Regions from separate parts of the Streptomyces sp. NPDC002698 genome, predicted to be linked through region 1. Evidence: riboswitches for the same ligand, from Rfam matches in the RefSeq annotation. Region 1 holds a riboswitch; each other region holds the start of a gene.
What was found. Region 1 has a riboswitch for S-adenosylmethionine ahead of ACFYW9_RS17360 (aminotransferase class V-fold PLP-dependent enzyme). Riboswitches for the same ligand answer to the same signal wherever they lie in the genome.
Positions count from the first base shown of each region.

Region 2: linked by a shared signal. The riboswitch ahead of ACFYW9_RS22480 (putative leader peptide) and the one ahead of ACFYW9_RS17360 (aminotransferase class V-fold PLP-dependent enzyme) in region 1 are both predicted to bind S-adenosylmethionine.
Region 3: linked by a shared signal. The riboswitch ahead of ACFYW9_RS14565 (ABC transporter substrate-binding protein) and the one ahead of ACFYW9_RS17360 (aminotransferase class V-fold PLP-dependent enzyme) in region 1 are both predicted to bind S-adenosylmethionine.

Region 1 is NZ_JBIAQM010000010.1:233,949-240,424, reverse strand. It holds gene ACFYW9_RS17375 (hypothetical protein) at 1-232, opposite strand, end outside; gene ACFYW9_RS17370 (rhomboid family intramembrane serine protease) at 385-1,140, shown strand; gene ACFYW9_RS17365 (Lrp/AsnC family transcriptional regulator) at 1,183-1,464, shown strand; gene ACFYW9_RS17360 (aminotransferase class V-fold PLP-dependent enzyme) at 1,504-2,865, opposite strand; SAM riboswitch class IV at 3,059-3,175, opposite strand; gene trpD (anthranilate phosphoribosyltransferase) at 3,261-4,325, opposite strand; gene ACFYW9_RS17350 (cytochrome bc complex cytochrome b subunit) at 4,496-6,136, opposite strand; gene ACFYW9_RS17345 (Rieske 2Fe-2S domain-containing protein) at 6,133-6,476, opposite strand, start outside.
Region 2 is NZ_JBIAQM010000015.1:197,447-203,922, forward strand. It holds gene ACFYW9_RS22455 (GNAT family N-acetyltransferase) at 1-618, opposite strand, end outside; gene ACFYW9_RS22460 (transporter substrate-binding domain-containing protein) at 709-1,734, opposite strand; gene ACFYW9_RS22465 (amino acid ABC transporter ATP-binding protein) at 1,886-2,785, opposite strand; gene ACFYW9_RS22470 (amino acid ABC transporter permease) at 2,782-3,786, opposite strand; gene ACFYW9_RS22475 (hypothetical protein) at 3,983-4,117, opposite strand; SAM riboswitch class IV at 4,275-4,419, shown strand; gene ACFYW9_RS22480 (putative leader peptide) at 4,456-4,521, shown strand; gene ACFYW9_RS22485 (glutathione S-transferase C-terminal domain-containing protein) at 4,633-5,427, shown strand; gene ACFYW9_RS22490 (hypothetical protein) at 5,523-5,813, opposite strand; gene ACFYW9_RS22495 (acyltransferase family protein) at 6,265-6,476, shown strand, end outside.
Region 3 is NZ_JBIAQM010000008.1:126,260-132,735, forward strand. It holds gene ACFYW9_RS14550 (dipeptide ABC transporter ATP-binding protein) at 1-148, opposite strand, end outside; gene ACFYW9_RS14555 (ABC transporter permease) at 145-1,068, opposite strand; gene ACFYW9_RS14560 (ABC transporter permease) at 1,065-2,024, opposite strand; gene ACFYW9_RS14565 (ABC transporter substrate-binding protein) at 2,028-3,647, opposite strand; SAM riboswitch class IV at 4,059-4,172, opposite strand; gene ACFYW9_RS14570 (sulfite oxidase) at 4,733-6,007, shown strand; gene ACFYW9_RS14575 (universal stress protein) at 6,175-6,476, shown strand, end outside.

The DNA of each region.
Region 1 (6,476 bases):
CGGCGCCCGGCCTGTCCACCAGTTCGACCTGATCCACCGCGTTGCACCAACGGCACCGCACCGACTCGATGGTCTCACTGACCACCTCGCGCTCCTCGACCCTGGGCTCACCGGCCAGGTCCAGGTGCACATACTCGACGACCTTCGACGAGCGGGTCACGTCGAAACGTGTGAGGTTGCCGCAGAGGGCGCAGCGCCAGCGGGTCTTGGCGTCGGGCAGGGGAACTGTCATAGGGCAGCCGCTTTCCTTCTCGTGTCCGTCCGGCGCCGGTTTCCCGGTGCTATGGCTCGTAACCCTACGGCCTGGCGGGTACTCGACGCTCGGCTGTCCACGGCGGCGAGGCGGTCTGTGCGCATCGGTGCGGTTACGTCATGCTCTGCACCATGATCGGCAATTGGAGTGCGACGGTCGTCAGGGCGCTGCGGGGCCGGTCGACGCCGGTGACGTACGCACTGATCGTCCTGTGCTGTCTGATCTTCGTGATCGGTCCCGCCTCGGGTCTGGATCCCGCGTACGGCACCGGGGACGAGCTGCTGGTCGCGCAGCGGGCCTATTTCCGCCGCTGGGGCGTGGTGCCGGCGGCCCTGTTCGGCGGGGCCCCCGGCGAGGCGCTCACCCCCGCGACCGCCCTGTTCATCCACGGAAGCTGGCTCCATCTCCTGGGCAACATGCTCTTCTTCTACGTCTTCGGGCTCATGACCGAGGAGCGCATGGGCCATCTGGAGTTCGCCCTCTTCTACCTGGGCTGCGGCTATCTGGCCCTGCTCGGCTACGCCGCCGCCAACGCGACCTCGCAGCAGTCCCTGGTCGGGGCCTCCGGGGCGATCTCCGCGGTGCTCGGCGCGTTCCTGTACCTGTTCCCCAGGGCCCGGGTGACCAGTCTCTTCCCGTTCCTGTTCTTCCTGCCGCTGCGGTTCCCCGCCTGGGTGGTGCTGCCGTTCTGGTTCACGCTCCAGTGGCTGGCGGCCGGCCGCAGCTCCCCGGGCCCCGGAGTCGCCTATCTGGCCCACCTCGTGGGCTTCTCCCTGGGTTTCGTCTACGCGTGGGCGCGGTTCCGGCCCCGAAGGCCGCTCGCGCCCGTTCGGGGGGGTGCTGCCGGGGCCCCGGTGGAGCGGCCGGGCCAGGTGGACCGCGAGTAGGGTGAGATCCCCAGCAGCGGCCCCCTAGGGAGAGAACCAGCCGTGATCACCGCGATCGTCCTCATCAAGACCAGCGTGGACCGGATCCCCGAGATCGCCGAGTCGATCGCGTCCCTGGAGAGCGTCAGCGAGGTCTTCTCCGTCACGGGTACCTACGACCTGATCGCCATGGTCCGGGTCCAGGCCCACGACGACCTGGCGGACGTCATCCCCGGCAAGATCAGCAAGATCCCGGGCGTCGAGGCGACGGACACGCACGTGGCGTTCCGTACGTACTCCCAGCACGACCTGGAGGCGGCGTTCGCGATCGGTCTCGACTCCTGACCGACGCGGCACCGCCTCCGGGCGAAGCCGCCGTGGGCGTCAGACCGCCGGGACGCAGCGGCCGTCCTCGGTGCGGTACCGCCAGCGCGCGCCGTCCCTGACGAGCTCGCGCACCGCGCGGACGAAGCGCTCGACGTGCTCGTCGGGGGTACCGGCGCCGAAGCTGACGCGGATGGCGTTGAGGGATTTCTCCCCGGGCGCCGCCTCGGGGGCTCCGCACTCCCCCTGGGTCTCCGGGGCGCTGCCGAGCAGCGTGCGGACGAGCGGGTGGGCGCAGAAGAGGCCGTCGCGCACCCCGATGCCGTACTCGGCGGAGAGCGCGGCCGCGAAGTGCGAGCTGTTCCAGCCCTCGACGACGAAGGAGATGACGCCGACCCGCGGGGCGTCGTCGCCGAAGAGGGAGAGGACCCGGACCTCGGGGACCTCGGCGAGGCCCTCGCGGACGGTGCGGATCAGGTGCCGCTCGCGGGCGAGCAGGTTGTCGAAGCCCTCGTCGGTGAGCGCCTTGCAGGCCGAGGCGATCGCGTAGGCGCCGATGACGTTCGGCGAGCCGGCCTCGTGCCGGGCGGCGCTGTCGTGCCACTCCACGTCCACGCCGCCGTCCGCGCGCCGGGTGACCTTGCGGCTGGCCCCGCCGCCCGCGAGGTAGGGGTCGGCCTCGCGCAGCCAGTCGGAGCGGCCCGCGAGGACACCGGAGCCGAAGGGCGCGTACAGCTTGTGCCCGGAGAAGGCGACCCAGTCGACGTCGAGGTCCTGGACCGACACCGGGTGGTGCGGGGCGAGCTGCGCGGCGTCGAGGACGATGCGGGCGCCGTGGGCGTGCGCGGCGGCGGCCAGCTCCCGCACCGGCCACAGCTCCCCGGTGACGTTCGAGGCGCCGGTGACGCAGACCAGGGCCGGGCCGTAGGGGTCGCGGGCGGCGAGGGCGTGCTCCAGGGTGTCGACGGCCTCGGCGGGGGTGCGCGGGGCGTTCAGGTAGGTCACCCGGGCGTCGCGCCAGGGCAGCAGCGAGGCGTGGTGCTCGGTCTCGAAGACGAAGACCTGGCAGTCGGCCGGGAGGGCCGCTGCGAGCAGGTTGAGCGAGTCGGTGGTGGAGCGGGTGAAGACCACCTGGTCGCCGGCGCGGCAGTCGAGGAACTCCTCGACGGTCCTGCGGGCGTTCTCGAAGAGGTCGGTGGAGAGCTGCGAGAGGTAGCCGGCGCCCCGGTGGACGCTGCCGTAGTAGGGCGCGTACGCGGCCACGTCGTCCCACACCCGCTGGAGGGCGGGTGCGCTGGCGGCGTAGTCGAGGGCCGCGTAGGTCACCTCGCCGCCGGTGACGAGCGGGACGGTGACATCCCGGCCGAGAACGGGCAGGGGGGCACAAACGGTCTGGTCGGCGGCAACGGTGGAGACAGACATGGCGAGCTCCTGTGAGAGGCAGGCGGGATCACCGCGCGAGCTGGCCGCCGGGAGGCAGGGCTGGGCTCGGCGCGGGAAAAGGTGAAAAGGGTGTGCGGAGGCGGGGCTCTACGCCCTAGCGCATTCGCTTGCTCACAGAAGGCTCCCTCGAACGACCAGGACCCCTGGTTGCATCCGCCCGACGGGCGGGAGGGGTCCGCGCTTGCCGTAGGCCTCGCTGCCTACGACCTGGTCTTCACCCGGGGCACCCCGCCACGGACGGAGGGTTGCCGGACAGCCGGCCGGGGCCTGATGGCTGTCACTCATGACCTGGTACAGCATCTTGCCAGAGGATCTTCCACGCGCAAGGCGCAGTCCGGATTCTGGACTGCGCCTTACTCCGTGTCACCGGTGGATCAGGCGTTGCTGGCGGCCACCCAGCGCTCCAGGGTGCGCTTCGCGGCACCGGAGTCGACCGACTCGGCGGCTTTCGCCATTCCGGCGCGGAGCTGGTCCGCGAGCGGCGCGCCGGTCGGCGACAGGGCCACCAGGGCCGCCGCCGAGTTCAGCAGGACCGCGTCCCGTACGGGCCCCTGCTCGCCGTCCAGGACGCGCCGGGCGACCTCCGCGTTGTACGAGGCGTCGGCGCCGCGCAGGGCCTCCACCGGGACGATGTCGAGCCCGACGTCGCGGGGGTCGAAGCGCTCCTCGGTGACCTTGCCGTCGCGGACCACCCAGACGTGGGAGCCCGCGGTGGTGGTCAGCTCGTCGAGGCCGTCGTCGCCGCGGAAGACGAGCGAGGAGTTGCCGCGCTCGGCGAACACGCCCGCCACGATCGGCGCCATCCGGGGATCGGCGACGCCGACCGCCTGGGCCTTCACGCGGGCCGGGTTGGTCAGCGGTCCGAGCACGTTGAAGGTGGTACGGATGCCCAACTGCCCGCGGGCCGCCGCCACATGACGCAGCGCCGGGTGGAACTTGACCGCGAAGCAGAAGGTGATCCCGGCCTCCTCGGCCACCGCGGCGACCCGGCTCACCGGCAGTTGGAGATTGACGCCGAGCTTCTCCAGGACGTCCGACGCCCCGGACGCGGAGGACGCCGCCCGGTTGCCGTGCTTGACGACCTTGGCGCCGGTGCCGGCCACCACGATCGAGGACATCGTGGAGATGTTGACGGTCTTCGCGCCGTCGCCGCCCGTTCCGACGATGTCGACGGTGTGTCCGGGCACCTCGATCACATTGGCGTGCTCGTACATCGCCCGGACGAGTCCGGTGATCTCCTGGACGGTCTCGCCCTTGGCCCGCAGGGCCACCACGAACCCGGCGATCTGCGCGTCGGTCGCCTCGCCGCGCATGATGCGGTCCATCGCCCAGGCCGTGTCGTCCGCGCTCTGGTCGCGGCCTTCGAGCAGGCCGTTCAGTACCGCGGGCCAGGAACGGCCCGCCGCGGTGTCGCCTCCAGCGGGGTTCACAGCGCTCATGGTCGCTCCTGGGTTCGTGGGTCACGCGGTCGCGGGTGACACGGGTCGTGGGTGACGCGGGGTGGATCCCCCCGCACCACCGGGTGAGTCCACCCTATCCAGCCCGGAGGACGGCAAAGAGCCCCGTCCATGTCATGGACGGGGCTCCAGCCGTGGCGAACAGCCGGGGATCAGTGGTGGCCGTGGCCGCTCGTGATCTCCTTGTACTCCTCGACGGTGGGCTTGGGGATCTGGCCTTCCTCCCCGTAGAAGCCCTCGCTCATCTTGGCGCGCAGCTTCTGCGTGCCCGAGACCTTGCGCTCGACACCGTTCTCGTCGACCGTCGGGCCGATCTCGACCGGCTTGTACTGCTCGTGCGCGGTGAGCGTGTGCAGCGCGTCCTGGCTGAGCGGCTCGTGGACCTCGATGAACTCACCGTGCGGCAGGCGCTTGATGATGCCCGACTCGCGGCCGTGCAGCACCTTGTCCCGGTCCCGGCGCTGGAGGCCGAGGCAGATCCGCTTGGTGGCGATGAAGGTGAGCACCGGAACGACGAAGAACGCGATACGCACGAACCAGGTGATCGAGTTGATCGACAGGTGGAAGTGCGTGGCCCAGATGTCGTTGCCGCCGCCGACGAGCAGGACGAAGTACCAGCTGATCCAGGCGGCGCCGAACCCGGTCCGGGTCGGGACGTTGCGCGGGCGGTCCAGGATGTGGTGCTCGCGCTTGTCGCCGGTGACCCAGGACTCGATGAACGGGTAGACCGCGATCGCGACCAGGACCAGCGGGAAGATCACCAGCGGGATGAACACGCCCAGGACGAGCGTGTGGCCCCAGAGGTTGATCTCCCAGCCCGGCATGACACGGATCAGGCCCTCGGAGAAGCCCATGTACCAGTCGGGCTGGGCGCCCGTGGACACCATGTCCGGACGGTACGGACCCATCGCCCAGATCGGGTTGATCGAGGCGATCGCCGCGATGACCGCGATGACACCGAAGACCAGGAAGAAGAAGCCTCCGGCCTTGGCCATGTAGACCGGCAGCAGCGGCATGCCGACGACGTTGTTGTTCGTCTTGCCGGGGCCCGCGAACTGCGTGTGCTTGTGGTAGAAGACCAGGATCAGGTGGCCCACCACGAGGCCGAGCATGATGCCCGGCAGCAGCAGCACGTGCACCGAGTAGAAGCGGGCCACGAAGTCGCCGCCCGGGAACTCGCCGCCGAACAGGAAGAACGACAGGTACGTGCCCACGATCGGCACGGACAGGACCGCGCCCTCCATGAAGCGGACACCGGTGCCGGAGAGCAGGTCGTCCGGGAGCGAGTAACCGGTGAAGCCGGTGAACATGCCGAGGACGAACAGCAGGAATCCGAAGACCCAGTTGACCTCACGGGGCTTGCGGAACGCACCCGTGAAGAACACGCGCATCATGTGCACGAACATGCCGGCGAGGAAGATCAGCGCGGCCCAGTGGTGGATCTGGCGGATCAGCAGACCACCGCGCACATCGAAGGAGATGTGCATGGTCGAGTTGAACGCCTCGGACATCAGCTGGCCCTGCAGCGGGACGTAGCTGCCGTGGTACTCCACCTCGTTCATCGACGGGTGGAAGAACAGGGTCAGGTACACACCCGTGAGGATGATGATGATGAAGCTGTAGAGGCAGATCTCACCCAGCATGAACGACCAGTGGTCGGGGAAGATCTTGCGCATGTTGGCCTTGGCCAGGGAGTAGATCCCGAGGCGGCCGTCGGCCCAGTCGGCGACCCGCTCACCGGCGGGTGCCTTCTCGCGCGAGGAGCGCGAGTCGGAGGTGGTGGTAGTGCTCATCCGCGCTCCCAGAATGCAGGACCGACGGGCTCCTGGAAGTCGCTGAGCGCCTCGAGGTAGCCCTCAGCGTTCACGCCGATCTGCAGCTGCGGCAGGGCGTGACCCGCCGGGCCGAAGATGACCCGGGCACCGTCGGAGAGGTCGAAGGTGGACTGGTGGCACGGGCACAGCGCGTGGTGCGTCTGCTGCTCGTACAGGGAGATCGGGCAGCCGACGTGGGTGCAGATCTTCGAGTACGCCACGATGCCCTGGTAGGACCACTCGAGTTCCTGCTTGTCCTTGATGTCCTCCGGCTGGAGCCGGATGATCATCAGGGCCGCCTTGGCGATCTCCTTCTGGA
Region 2 (6,476 bases), on a different contig from region 1:
GAAGGGGATGTCTCCGCGCTCCCTGATCCCCGCCGCGACAGCGCGGACGAGACGGGTGGCCAGGCCCCGGCCCCGGTGGCCGGGGTGGGTGCACACCGCGCTGATCTCGGTCCAGCCCGGCGGGCGCAGGCGCTCGCCGGCCAGGGCGATCAGGCGGCCGCCTTCCCGGATGCCCAGGTAGGTGCCGAGTTCGACGGTTCGGGGCAGGAAGGGGCCCGGCCGGGTGAGGGCGATCAGGCCGAGGATCTCGGGCACGTCGGCGGGGCCGAGCCGTACCGCTTCGGGCGCGGGCTCGGAGTGCAGCGTGGTGGCGGTCAACTGAACCCCGTCGCCGCTGTGTTCGATCGTCCAGCCGTCGGGCACGGCCTGCACGGCGGTGACGGGGGTGACCGCGCCCGGACCGACCAGTGCGGCCAGGTCGTCCCACGAACGGGGGTCGGCGGGATCGGCGAGGGCGGTGAACGGGGACACGTCCGTGGGATAGCGGGCGGCCCGGCCGACGCGCTCGGCGAGGTGGGCGTGCGGACCGGTCAGCGCGGCCCACGCCGCGTTGTCGAGGACGTGCGGTGCGGCCGGACTCGGGGAAGGGACGGGGGCGGCGTGGACGCTGGTGGACATGGCGGTGCGGGTTCTCCGTATCTGGAACGCGGCCGGACGCGCCCCGGGACTTCGCCGCGCACGGCGAAGTCCCTCGGGCGCACGGTGGTTTCAGGAGTTGTCGAGCGGCAGGCCGGGCGGGTTGACCTGGGAGGTCTCCACCGCCTCGTCGGAGAGGTTCCAGGCGGCCAGCCACTTGGCGTACTGGCCGTTCTCGATCAGGTGGTTGATGGCGTCGGCGACCGGCTTGGCGAGCCCGCTGTCCTTCTTCGCGGTGGCCGCGATCAGCCCCTGGATCGTCTCGCCCGCGCCGGAGAACTGGCCCGCGTTGCGGGTCGGGTGGGAGGACTTGGCGTTCTGGGTGGCGCGGTAGGCGACGGCCGGGTTGGGGCCGAAGAAGGAGTCGATCTTCCCGCTGTTCAGCGCCAGGGACGTGGCGTTGTTGTCCTGGTAGTACTTGACGGTGAGCTTCTTGCCCGCCTTGGCCAACTTGTCCTTCCACTCCAGCAGGATCTTCTCCTGGTTGGTGCCGGCCCCCACCGCGACGGTCTGGTCGGCCAGGTTCCGGTAGTCGCCGTCGAAGTTCCACGTGCTCTTCTTCAGGACCTCGAAGGCGAGGTTGTCCTGCCGGTACGAGGCGAACTCGTACTTCTTCTTGCGCTCCTCGGTGTCGGTGACGTTGGAGAAGGCGACGTCGACCTTGCCGCTGTCGACGCCGACGAACAGGTTCTCCCAGGTCGAGTTCTTCACCACCGGCTTCAGCCCCAGGACCGCGGCGACCAGCTTTCCGAGATCGGGTTCGCTGCCGGTGAGCGTCTTCTGGTCCTCTCCGACGAAGTTCAAGGGCGGTGACCCGGCGGGCAGTGCGCCGATCCCCACCACCAACGTGCCTCTCTCGGCTACGGACTTGGGCAGCTCATCGCTGATCGACTTCACCTCGGAGACCTTCAGAACGGTCTCCTTGGCGGCCCCGTTGGAGAGCGCGCCCACGGTCACGGTGCCGGCCGCGTCGGTCCGCGTACGGGTGGCGGCGTCGCTGTCTCCCCCGCACGCGGCGAGGGAGGCCGCGAGGGAGGCGACGGCGGCGGTGGCGGCGACGCCGCGGAGGGCCTTGCGGTTCAGGCTGAAGGTGGGCATGACTGTCCTTATCGGGTGTGCGGTGAGAGGTGTGGGGGAACGGTCCCGGCGGGCCGCCGAATCGGGGAGGAGTCGCCCCCGCCCCGGGTCGGGGCGGTGAGGCGGGAGCACCTCGGCGAGGGGTTTCTCGCTGTGCGTCGAGAGGCAGCGGTCAGAGCACCTTGCTCAGGAACTCTCTGGTGCGCGCTTCTCGCGGATGGTCCAACACCTGCTCGGGCGGGCCCTGTTCGACGATGCGGCCGCCGTCCATGAAGACCACCCGGTCGGCGATCTCGCGGGCGAAGCCGATCTCGTGGGTGACGATGATCAGTGTGGTGCCGCTGTGGGCCAGATCCTTGATGACGGCGAGGACCTCGCCGACCAGTTCGGGATCGAGCGCCGACGTCGGTTCGTCGAAGAGGATGACTCCGGGCCGCAGGGCGAGCGCGCGGGCGATGGCCACGCGCTGCTGCTGACCGCCCGACAGCTGCCGGGGGTAGGCGGCCGCCTTGTCGGCCAGGCCCACCCGGGCGAGCAGATCGCGGGCCAGTTCCCGCGCCCCGGCCCTGGACAGCCGCCCGGTCGCCACGGGAGCGGCGGCCACGTTGTCCAGCACGGTCAGGTGCGGGAAGAGGTTGAAGTTCTGGAACACGAACCCGATCCGGCTGCGCTGGGTCAGGATGGCCCGCTCGCTCAGCTCCTTGAGACGGTCGCCGTGCCTGCGTACGCCGATGAGCTCACCGTTCAGGCTCACATGGCCGATCTCGGGCTTCTCCAGGTGGTTGATCACCCGCAGGAGGGTGGACTTCCCGGAGCCGGACGGGCCGAGGACGACCGTCACCTCGCCGGGCCGCACCGTCAACTCCACACCGTCCAGAACCCGTTGGGCTCCGTACCACTTGTGCACATCGTGCACCTCGACCGCGGCCGGCTCGACCTGGAGCGCTCCGGCGCTCTCGGCGGCCGCCGCGGCGCCCGCCGCCGGGGCGGAGGAGGCCGACGCCGCTTCCGCCGCGTCGGCGGCCTGGGCCGTCCGAGTCCTCACTGTCGTCAGATGGGTCTCGCCGCTCATATCGCCGTCTCCCTCCGGAACCGGGCCCGCACGTCACGCAGAGCGTTCCGCGCCTTCTGCAACGGGGTCGGCGGCAGGGTGCGCAGCGCGCCCCGCGAGTAGTACCGCTCGACATAGAACTGGATGACGGACACGACGCTGGTGAGGATCAGGTACCAGGCGGTGGCCACGAGGAGCAGCGGCACGATGTCGCCGGGGTAGGTGCTGCCCATGCTCTGCACCGAGCCGAACAGGTCCAGCAGGGACACGTAGAAGACCAGCGAGGTGCCCTTGATCAGGCCGATCAGCTGGTTCACGTAGTTGGGGGTGATGGAGCGCAGTGCCTGCGGGAAGACGATCTTCGCGAACTGGTACCGCTTCGGCAGTCCCAGGGCGGAGGCCGCCTCGTGCTGGCCCTGGTCGACGGAGAGAACGCCGCCGCGTACCACTTCGGAGGCGTACGCCGCCTCGTTCAGGCTCAGTCCTACGACGGCGACGGCCATGTCGGTGGCCAGGCGGGACTCGTCGAAGGTGAAGAAGGCCGGCCCGAACGGAACGCCCACGCTCAACGTCTGGTACAGCGCGCTGAAGTTGTAGAGGAACAGCAGGACCACGATCAGCGGCACCGACCGGAACAGCCAGGTGTAGACCCAGCTCACCGCGCGCAGCACCGGGCTCCGGGAAAGTCTGGCCAGAGCCAGCACGATGCCGCCGAGCAATCCCAACACGGCGCTGTAGAGAGCCACTTCGAGGGTGATGAGCAGGCCGTCGAGAATGGTCGGGCGGAAGAACCAGTACTGGAACCGATCCCACTGGTAGAAGGGGTTGGTCACCAGGCCGTGGAGGATCTGGGCGGCCAGCACGAGCACGACGGCCGTGATGATCCAGCGGCCGGGACGCCGGAGCGGAAGGACCCGCTGGGCCGCCTGAGGCTTGGGCGCGGCGGGGAAGCCGGTACGGGGGATCGCCTCGGCGGGCGTCGCTGATCCCAAGGACACAGCGCTGCCGGGAGGTTGACTCATGGAGAGCTCCAGCGGATTCGGACACCCCGGACCACGGAGCGGCAGCGCCGGGCCGAGCGGGACGGCTCAGTACGCGGCGAGGCGCGGGCACACGTGGAAACGGGGGCTGGACGGGAAAGGACACATCGCGACAGCGGTGGTCGTCGAAGACTCGAAGAGCCGTCAGCCTGCGGTCGTCAAAGACCCGAAGAGGCGGTCAGCCTCGGCTGAGGGAGCGGCACACGCCCGTACAGAGGGCGCTGTTGACGCGCAGCAGGTCCACGGAGCGGTCGGCGCACAGCACATCGCGGCCGAGGCGCCGCCATGCGGCCGTCCCGTCAGCTGTGTGCATCGCCGTCACCATTTCCACTCCGGCCGAAAAGGCATCCCCTGGTGGGCCGCAGGTTAGGCCCGCCCCGAAAACAATGTCAATGCGGGTGACCACCAGGTGAGACCGCGCGTGCGGCCTTCTTGACGGCGCAACAGAGCGCACCGAGACTGGCATGGACGGTCACGATTGTCAGCGCCCACGGTGCGGGTCCGCCCGCTCCGTCGGTCATCGGCCCCGGCCCGCTGACAGGCAACCCTTCCACCGCGACGGGGTGCCCCGGGTGACGACCGGGTCCCGCCGGCGCGGCGGGGCAAGTGCGGTCTCGCGTCTCGCGAGCCCCGGAGTCGGGACCGGTGGGAATGCCAAGGAACGGCTTGACGAGGCGCCTGCACATCGATCTGTTGCGTGTCTCCAGCGCTTACTGATCCGCTGCCGGTCCGTGCGATCCGGACCGGTGCGACCAGCGCAGTCAATCCGCATTCGGCCGCCGGTGCCCACAAAGCGGCGGCGGCTTCCTTCTTCCCCCAGGGAGAGTCATGCCCGAGACAGTTTCGCGCACGTCCAGCACTGCCGACGCACGCCCCTGTGAGCAGATTTCGTTCCCCTCGGCCCTTCGCCTCCAGCCGGCGGCGACACCGTCCGCCCTCCCCCACCGCGTCGACAGCCGCATCGGTGCCGGTCTCGCCGGCGGCTTCTACCCGGCTCCACACCGCTACGAGCTGTACCTGTCGCGGAGTTGTCCGTTCTCGCTGCGGATCGCCATCACCCTCGAACTGCTCGGCCTGCGGGACTCGGTCGCCACCACACTCCTGGCGGACCCCGCGCGGACACCCGACGCCTTCGCCTCACTGCGCCGCGCGTACGAGGCCACCGAGTACCACTTCGACGGACCGCTCACCGCCCCCGCCCTGTGCGACCGGTGGAGCGGACGCATCGTCAGCAACCACCCGCCCGCCATCCTGCGCGATCTGGCCGGACTGTTCTCCGGTCACGCCACGACGAGCCCCTCCGCGATCTGCCCGCCGTCCCTCGCCGCCGACATCGAAGCCCTCCGCGATCTGCTCGACCGCGATGTCACCCCGTCCGCCCCGGCCTCGGAACTCGCGGCCGCCCTGGAACTGCTGGACTGTCAACTCGCCGCGAGCGCCTACGTGTTGGGCGACTCCCTCACGGCGGCGGACGTGGACGTATGGACGGCTCTCACCGGGCTGGGCCCCTGCGACGCCCTCCGCTCGCATCCCCGGCTCCTGGACTACGTACGCCGTCTCGGCGATCACCCCGCCTTCCGGCACGGTAGTGATGTGGTGCCCCTGGCGGCGGCGGACGTCTGACGCTCCCGCCGGAACCGGGCGTGCCGGGCAGGCCGACGGCCTCGCCCGGACGGCGGCCGCCGGGCCGGAAACACCGGCCCGGGCGGCCGCGCGGATCACTCGCGCGGAACCAGCAGAATGCTCACGCCCCTCAGGGTGGAGGCCCAGTGCCGGCCCTGCCCCAGGACCTCGCGCCCCGGCCCCAGAATCTGCTCCTGGAGGAGCAGCGCCGACTCGCGGAGTTCCTCCCACGGCTCCGGTACCTCGAAGGCACGCCGGGACCGCTCCACGGAACCGATCAGGGCCCGGCAGGCCGCCTCGACGTCCGCGACGTTCTGGCCGGCCGATCCGACACCCTCCAGCGACCACGTCATCCACAGGCGGCCCATGGCATCACTCTGTCCCATCCCCGGATGCGACGCATGCCCGATGCCACCGCTCGCCGCCGCGGCTCTCCTCCCCGGGCCGCCAGAAGCCGGACCGGTCCCTGCGTCCACGTGAAGCCCACGACGCCGGGCAGCGCCCGGCCACAGATCCGCGGCGGGCTCCGCGACCCGGTCGGCCTGCGCGTCGCCGGAACACGCGGCCGGCCGGCGCGTAGGCAATCCCGGCGAAAGCCGTCTCCTGAGGGCGTGTCCCGTACCGCGCCGCGGCGTGTCCGCACTTCGATGTGGATTCCAGGCCTCGCGAGCCGAGCGCCGGCGGATCGCGGACCGGGCCGCCCCGCGCCCGCTTCCCGGCCGGCCCGGCGCACCCGTCACCCCACAGGACCCGGTCCAGGCAGGCACCATCATGGAACCCGCACCTCCCGCTCCCCGGCCGCCCTCACACCGGCCGTCCCCGGCGTCAGGTCCACCCGTGTCCGGCGGCTCCGCCGGTCCCCCGCGGCTGGGCTGGCTGGACGCCCTGCGCGGGATCGCCGCGCTCCTCGTGGCGGTCGACCACTCGTCGTACGCCTTCATGGCGGAGTTCCGTGGGCAGCTGATGCCCCAGCTGAACATCGGCCGGTACGGCGTCATGGTGTTCTTCCTGGTGAGCGGCTACGTCATCCCCGCCTCGCTCGAGCGCCG
Region 3 (6,476 bases), on a different contig from region 1:
CGGTCACCTGTCCCGGCCATACGTCGAGGTCCACGCCCCGGACGGCCGCCACGCCGTCACCGCCGCGGGTGCGGTACGAGACGGACAGGCCGCGGATCTCCAGCAGTGGTGTGGTCATGTCCTCGCCGTTCTCGGCTTCGTCGGTCATCGCTGCCGGGACCATTCGCCGTCCAGAGCCCGCGCGACGCGGTTGGTGGCCAGTACGGTCGCGGCGATCGCCAGTCCGGGCAGCGCGGTCAGCCACCAGGCGTTGGCCAGGTAGTTGCGGCCCTCGGAGATCAACGTGCCCCACTCCGGGGCCGGCGGGGGAGCGCCGTACCCGAGGAAGCTCAGCGCCGACACGGCCAGGATGGAGGCGCCGAAGTCGAGCGTGGCCAGGACGATCACCGGGCCCGCAGCGTTGGGCAGCACATGCCGGCCCAGCACCGAGTACCAGCGGGCCCCGCAGGAGCGCGACGCCTCGACGAACACCGCCTGACGCACCCGGAGCACCTCGGCGCGGGCGACGCGGGCGAAGGAGGCGACGCTGGCGATGCCGACCGCGACGGCCACCTTCACCGTCCCGTATCCCAGCGCGGTCACCAGGGCCAGTGACAGGAACAGCGCGGGGATGGCGAGCAGGACGTCGACGAAGCGCATCAGCACGTCGTCCACCCAGCGGCCGACGAACCCGGCGACCACGCCGAGCAGGCCACCCACCACGAACGCCACGAGCACCGCGATCAGCGTGGCCTTCAGGGACAGCTGCGCGCCGTGCACCACCCGGGAGAACACATCGCGCCCCAGCTCGTCCGTGCCGAACCAGTGCGCGCCGCTCGGGCCGCGGAAGTTCTGCGCCGGTACCCCCTTCAGCGGGTCGCGAGAGGTGAACAGCCGCGGCCGGAACGAGGCCAGCACCACCAGCACGAGGACGGCGGCGGACAGCAGCAGACCGGGCCGGCGCAGCACGAACCGCAGCACCCGCCGTACGCGGACGCGGCTTCCCGGTGCGGGATCCGGCGGTGCGCCCACCGGCCGGACGAGACCGGGCGCGGCCTCGGCGGGGTCGTCGACAAGACTCTGGCTCATGCGATGCGTGCCCTTCTGTCCGAGGCCACCACGATCCGGGGGTCGAGCAGCGGATAGACCAGGTCGACGACGAGGTTCGTCGTCACGAAGATCAGTGCGCCGAACGCCACCACCCCCTGGACCACCGGGATGTCCTGGGCCGTGACGGCCGCCGCGGTCACGCGGCCCAGGCCGTCACGGGAGAACACCGTCTCGACGACGACCGAACCGGCGATCAGCTGCCCCACCAGCAGGCCGGCGACCGTCAGCGCCGGCAGGGACGCGTTGCGCAGCGCGTGCCGCAGATGGACCCGCCATCGGCCCGCGCCCTTCGCGCGGGCGGTCTCCACATACGGCTGGTCGAGCGCGGTGAGCAGACTCTTGGCCAGCACCTGCGCGATCAGGGCGCCGGTCGGGACCGCGAGGGTCAGTGCCGGCAGCACCAGCCCCTTCGGCCCGTCGTTGCCGAACGCGGGGAACCAGCGCAGCCGGAAGGAGAACGCCTCGACGAGCAGGAGTCCCACCCAGAACGTCGGGACGGACACTCCCAGCGGCGGCAGCGACAGCAGCAGCTGCCGCAGCCAGCGCCGTGTGGTGTACGTCGCCGCCACCGCCAGCCCGCCGCCGAGGACCACCGCGAACAGCAGTGCCGAAGCCGTCAGTTGGAGGGTCTGGGGCAGCGCGTCGGCCAGTGTCGAGGCGACCGGGCGGCCGGTGGCGACCGAGTCGCCGAAGTCCCCGCGCACCGCCCGGCCGAGGTACTCGGCGTACTGCGTGAGCACCGGCTTGTCGAAGCCGTACTCGTGCCGCAGGGCGGCGATCTGCCGGGGATCGACCTGCCCCGAGTCCATCCCGGCACCGGCCATCGCGGTGACCGGGTCGCCCGGCAGGTAGTACAGCACCAGGAACGACACGGTGTACGCCGCCCACAGCACCCCGACCGCCTGCGCGAGCCGTTTGAGCACGTAACCGCGCACGGGTCAGCCGATCCACGTGTCGTGCAGCTGGATCCGGCTGGAGGCGTCGAAGGCGAGGCTGTGCACCTTCGTGGACAGGCCCAGCTGGGTCTGCAGTTCCACCACCGGCACGTTGTAGGCGTCGCGCACGATCGACCGCTGTGCCTGGGCCACGAGCTTGCTGCGCCCCGCCGGGTCGGTGGTCGCGGCCTGCGCGGACAGGGTGCTGTCCAGGCCGCTCGCCGGAACGCGGTAGAAGTTGGCCAGCTTCGTGGAGAAGGAGCTGCGCAGGATGTCGGGGTCGGCGCGGGTGATGTTCCCCCAGGTCGCGTCGAATTCGCCCGACTGCTGTGTCGGTGTCAGCTGGGTGAGCTGGAGCTGCTTGAGGGTCACCTGGACCCCGACGGCCTTCAGTTGCTGCTGTATCAGCTCCAACGCGGGCTGATTCGTGGCCGCGTTGGGAACCCAGTCGATGGTCAGGCTCAGCTTCCTGCCGTCCTTGGTGCGCGTGCCGTCGCCGCCCGCCTTCCAGCCGGCCGCGTCCAGCAGGGACTTCGCCTTGGCCGCGTCGAAGGCCAGGTCCGGGGCGAGGCTGGTGTAGTCGGGCGTGGTGTGCGCGAGGACGCTGGTCGCCGCCCGGGTGCCGGTGGGGAAGACGGTGTCGGCGATCTGCTCGCGGTCGATGGCGGACAGGATCGCCCGGCGGACCCTGGCGTCTTTCAGGAGGGGCCGCGCGTTGTTGAAGCCGAGTCCGAAGACGATGCCGGGGTTGGCCCGCCTCTGGAGGGTGACCTGGCCGCCCTTGAGCGCCGCCTCGTCGGCCCGGCCCACACTGCCGATCGCGTCCACCTGGCCGGAGCGGAGACTGCCGGCGCGCACGCCCGCTTCCGGCACGACCTTGAACACGAGCTCGTCCAGGTACGCCTCGCCCTTCTTGTCCCACCGTGAGGAACCCCAGGCGTAGCCGTGGCGCTTGGCCAGGGTGATCGACTGGTTCTGCACGTACCGCTTCAGCACGAAGGGTCCGGATCCGATGACCCCGTCACTGCACTTCTGCTGCGGTGACCTCTTCGCGCTCGCCGACGACTCGATCCCCAGGGAATGCGTGGAAGTCGCCTGCAGGAACTGGGCGTTGGGCTGTTGGAAGGTGACCTTGACGGTGAGCGGGTCGACCACCGTGGTGCTCTTGACGCCGCTCAGGTAGCCCTCGGCCAGGGTCCCCAGGACACCGAGACGCGGCACCGCGTCGAAGTTGTCCTTGACCACCTGGGCGGTCAGCGGGGATCCGTCGCTGAAGGTGACACCCGAGCGCAGGTGGAAGGTGAAGGAGGTCGCGTCGGCACTGATGTCCCAGCTCTTCGCCAGCCACGGCACGATCTTGCCGGTCCTGGGGTCCTGGTCCGTCAGGGAGTCCACGACCTGGCGCACCGAGTAGATCGTGTCGTTGCTGCCGACCTGCTGGGGATCCACACAGCCGGCGTCCGACCCCACGGCGAAGGTCAGGGTCCCGCCGGAACGCGGCTTGCCGCCACCGGCGCCGGAGCCGCCGGTGCCCGGCCCGCAGGCGGTCAGCAGCACACTGGTGGTGAGAAGGGCGGTGAGCGCCGCCCATCGGGGAGATCTGAAGTCCGGAAGTGCTCTCACGGAGGGTTCTCCTCATGGTGTCGCCAGGCACGTGACACCGCGCGGGGCACGGCCACGCACAGGCGTGCCGGCCCGGCCGGCGCGGTGCCGTGACGGGGGTGATGCCCTGCGGACAGGGGCCAGTCGGAAGGTGGATCCGAAGGATCAGGAGGAGCGGGAGGAAGCGGGACCCGGGCGGGGACACATACCCCGATCGCCGGTCACGGACGGGGACCCTCGGCGGGCAGGCCCGTCAGCGCTCCGCTGCGGAAAGGGCCGTCAGGCCTGACAGAAGCAGCTGGTCGAGCGCTTCAGATCGATGTGGCGCCGGCGCGCCAGCCGGGAGAACACCATGGCGACGGAGAAGGAGGCACGAGGGCCACCACCGTGTCGCATAACGGTCCTCCCCCCATCTCCGGCCCCGGTCATGGGGCCACGCGCTTGCGCGGATCGTCGCTGATCCCGCCGGGCTTTCACCTGGAGCACCCCACCGCGCGGGAGGGTTGCCGGTCAGCAAGCCAGGGCTTGACGCTGACACTCGATGCCGTTCGTGATCGTACGGAGCGGTTCTGACGTACGTCAATGGCGGCACCGGACTCCGCCGGAGAGCACCGGCCGGCCGCCCGTCATGTCGGCGACCCGGGGCCGGCCGCGGACATGTCGGGCGACACGGGGTAGGCCGCGGTCGTGCCGGGGGCACGGGCCGGCCGCCGTCACGGTGGGGGAGATCCGGCGTTCGGGAACGGACACCTTCGCGCAGGTCCGCCGGTCAGGTGCGGGATCGCGGGGGCGCGGCCGCCACGCCGGCCACGCCAACCGACGTGCCCGGACGCCTGGTTCACCGGCACGAGTGCTCCGTTGACGCCTTCCGCCCCGTGTGCTTTCATCCCGCCATGCCGATGTCGGAGCCACTGACCCGCCGCCGCGCCGTGGACCTCGTCCGCGTCGCCGCCGCGCTGTGTCGGACGACCGGCTGATCACGCGCTTCCGCGAACTTCCGCTCCGGACAAGCCGGTAGAGCGCATACCGGTCGACCTCGCGCACGCCCGCGCCGACTTGTGCCGAGCCCTCTCGTTCCTCTCGCCCCGTCATGACGAGGACCCGCCATGCCTTCGCCCACCCCCGTCGGTCGCCGCTACGAAACCGAGTACGACCGCCGCAGGCTGCGCCAGTGGCTCGCGGGTGAGGCCAGAGCCGAGGGGGTCACCCGCCGCCGGCTGCTCACCCTGCTCACCGCTGCCGCCGCCGGAACCGCACTCGGCACCCCGCAGCCCGCCCGCGCCGCCGACAGGCCGATCGTCAAGCCGCTGCCCGCCGAGTGGTTCATCGAGCGCGGCACCAACGCCGAGACCCGGTGGGAGGCGCTGCGCGGAACCGGCCACCACACCCCCAACGAACTGTTCTTCGTGCGCAACCACACCGCCACACCCGTCCTGAACGCCGACGACTGGCGGCTGCGGCTGTGGGGGAGCGGGTTGCGCGGCAACCACGGCGAGGACCGTCCGGTGGAGTTCGGGTACGACGATCTGCGCGCACTGCCGGCCGTCACCCGGACCGCGTTCGTCGAATGCGCCGGGAACGGCCGCTCCTACTACACGACGCAACAGGGGGAGACGGTCACCGGTACCGCGTGGACCCTGGGAGCGATCGGCGTCGCCCGCTGGCGCGGGGTGCGGCTCGGCGACGTGCTGCGCAGGGCGGGGCTGTCCCCGCGCGCCGTGGACGTGCAGCCGCGCGGTCTGGACGCCGAGTACGTCAGCGGCGGCGAGAGCCTGGGGCGGGTACGACGTCCGCTGCCGCTGGCCAAAGCCCTGGACGACGTACTGCTCGCGTACGAGATGAACGGCGAACCGCTTCCGTACGACCACGGTCATCCGGTGCGGGTGCTGGTGCCCTCCTGGGTGGGGATCGCGTCGATCAAGTGGGTCGGCGACATCGAAGTGTCCGCACAGCCGCTCTACTCGCCCTGGAACACCACCTTCTACCGGCTGTTCGGCCCCGCCCACCCCGAGGGCGGGAGCGCTCCGCTGACCCGGCAGGCCACCAAGAGCGCCTTCGAACTGGCGAGCGGGGCCACGTTCACGGCCGGAAACAGGCACGTCCTGCACGGACGGTCATGGTCGGGGGCCGGAGGCGTCACCAAGGTCGACGTCAGTACGGACGGCGGTGCCAACTGGCGGCCCGCCCGGCTGCACGACCGGCCCCGGACCGGCACCTGGACCCGGTGGTCGCTCGGCTGGCGCCCCGACACACCCGGCGCCACCCACCTGCTGGCGCGCGCCACGGACACAGCCGGCCGGACCCAGCCGGACACCGCCGTACCGAACACACAGGGATACCTGTTCGGCGCGGTGGTGCGGCATCCGGTGAGTGTGGTGTGACGGACGGCGGCCCTGGCCGGGACGGCGGAACGGATGCCAACAGGCCTCGGACGAAGGGCCGTTCGGCCCCACGGCGCCGGCCCTTCGGCATCGGGTGCCGCGCGTCGCGGGGGACGACGGTGAGACGGGTCAGGCAATGATCCGACCGTTCCCGAAGGGGTTCCGCCATGGCCGTTCACGAGCACCCGCACCAGGGCTCCGGTCTCCGCCCGTCCTCCCCGCGCGGGAACCGCGCGGCCGCGTCCGACTCCGGGCCCGGCGCGGCGGAGGAAGCCGCCCCCGCGGACACCCTCCCCTCCCGCGAGGCCCCGCTGGTCGTCGGCGTGGACGGATCGGAGCCGAGTCTGCGGGCCGCGGACTGGGCGGCCGACGAGGCCGCGCTGCGCGGTGTCCCCCTGCGTGTGGTCTACGCCTCCCTCTGGGAGCGCTACGAGGGCACGGCGCTCGCCGCGGAGCACAAACCCTTCGA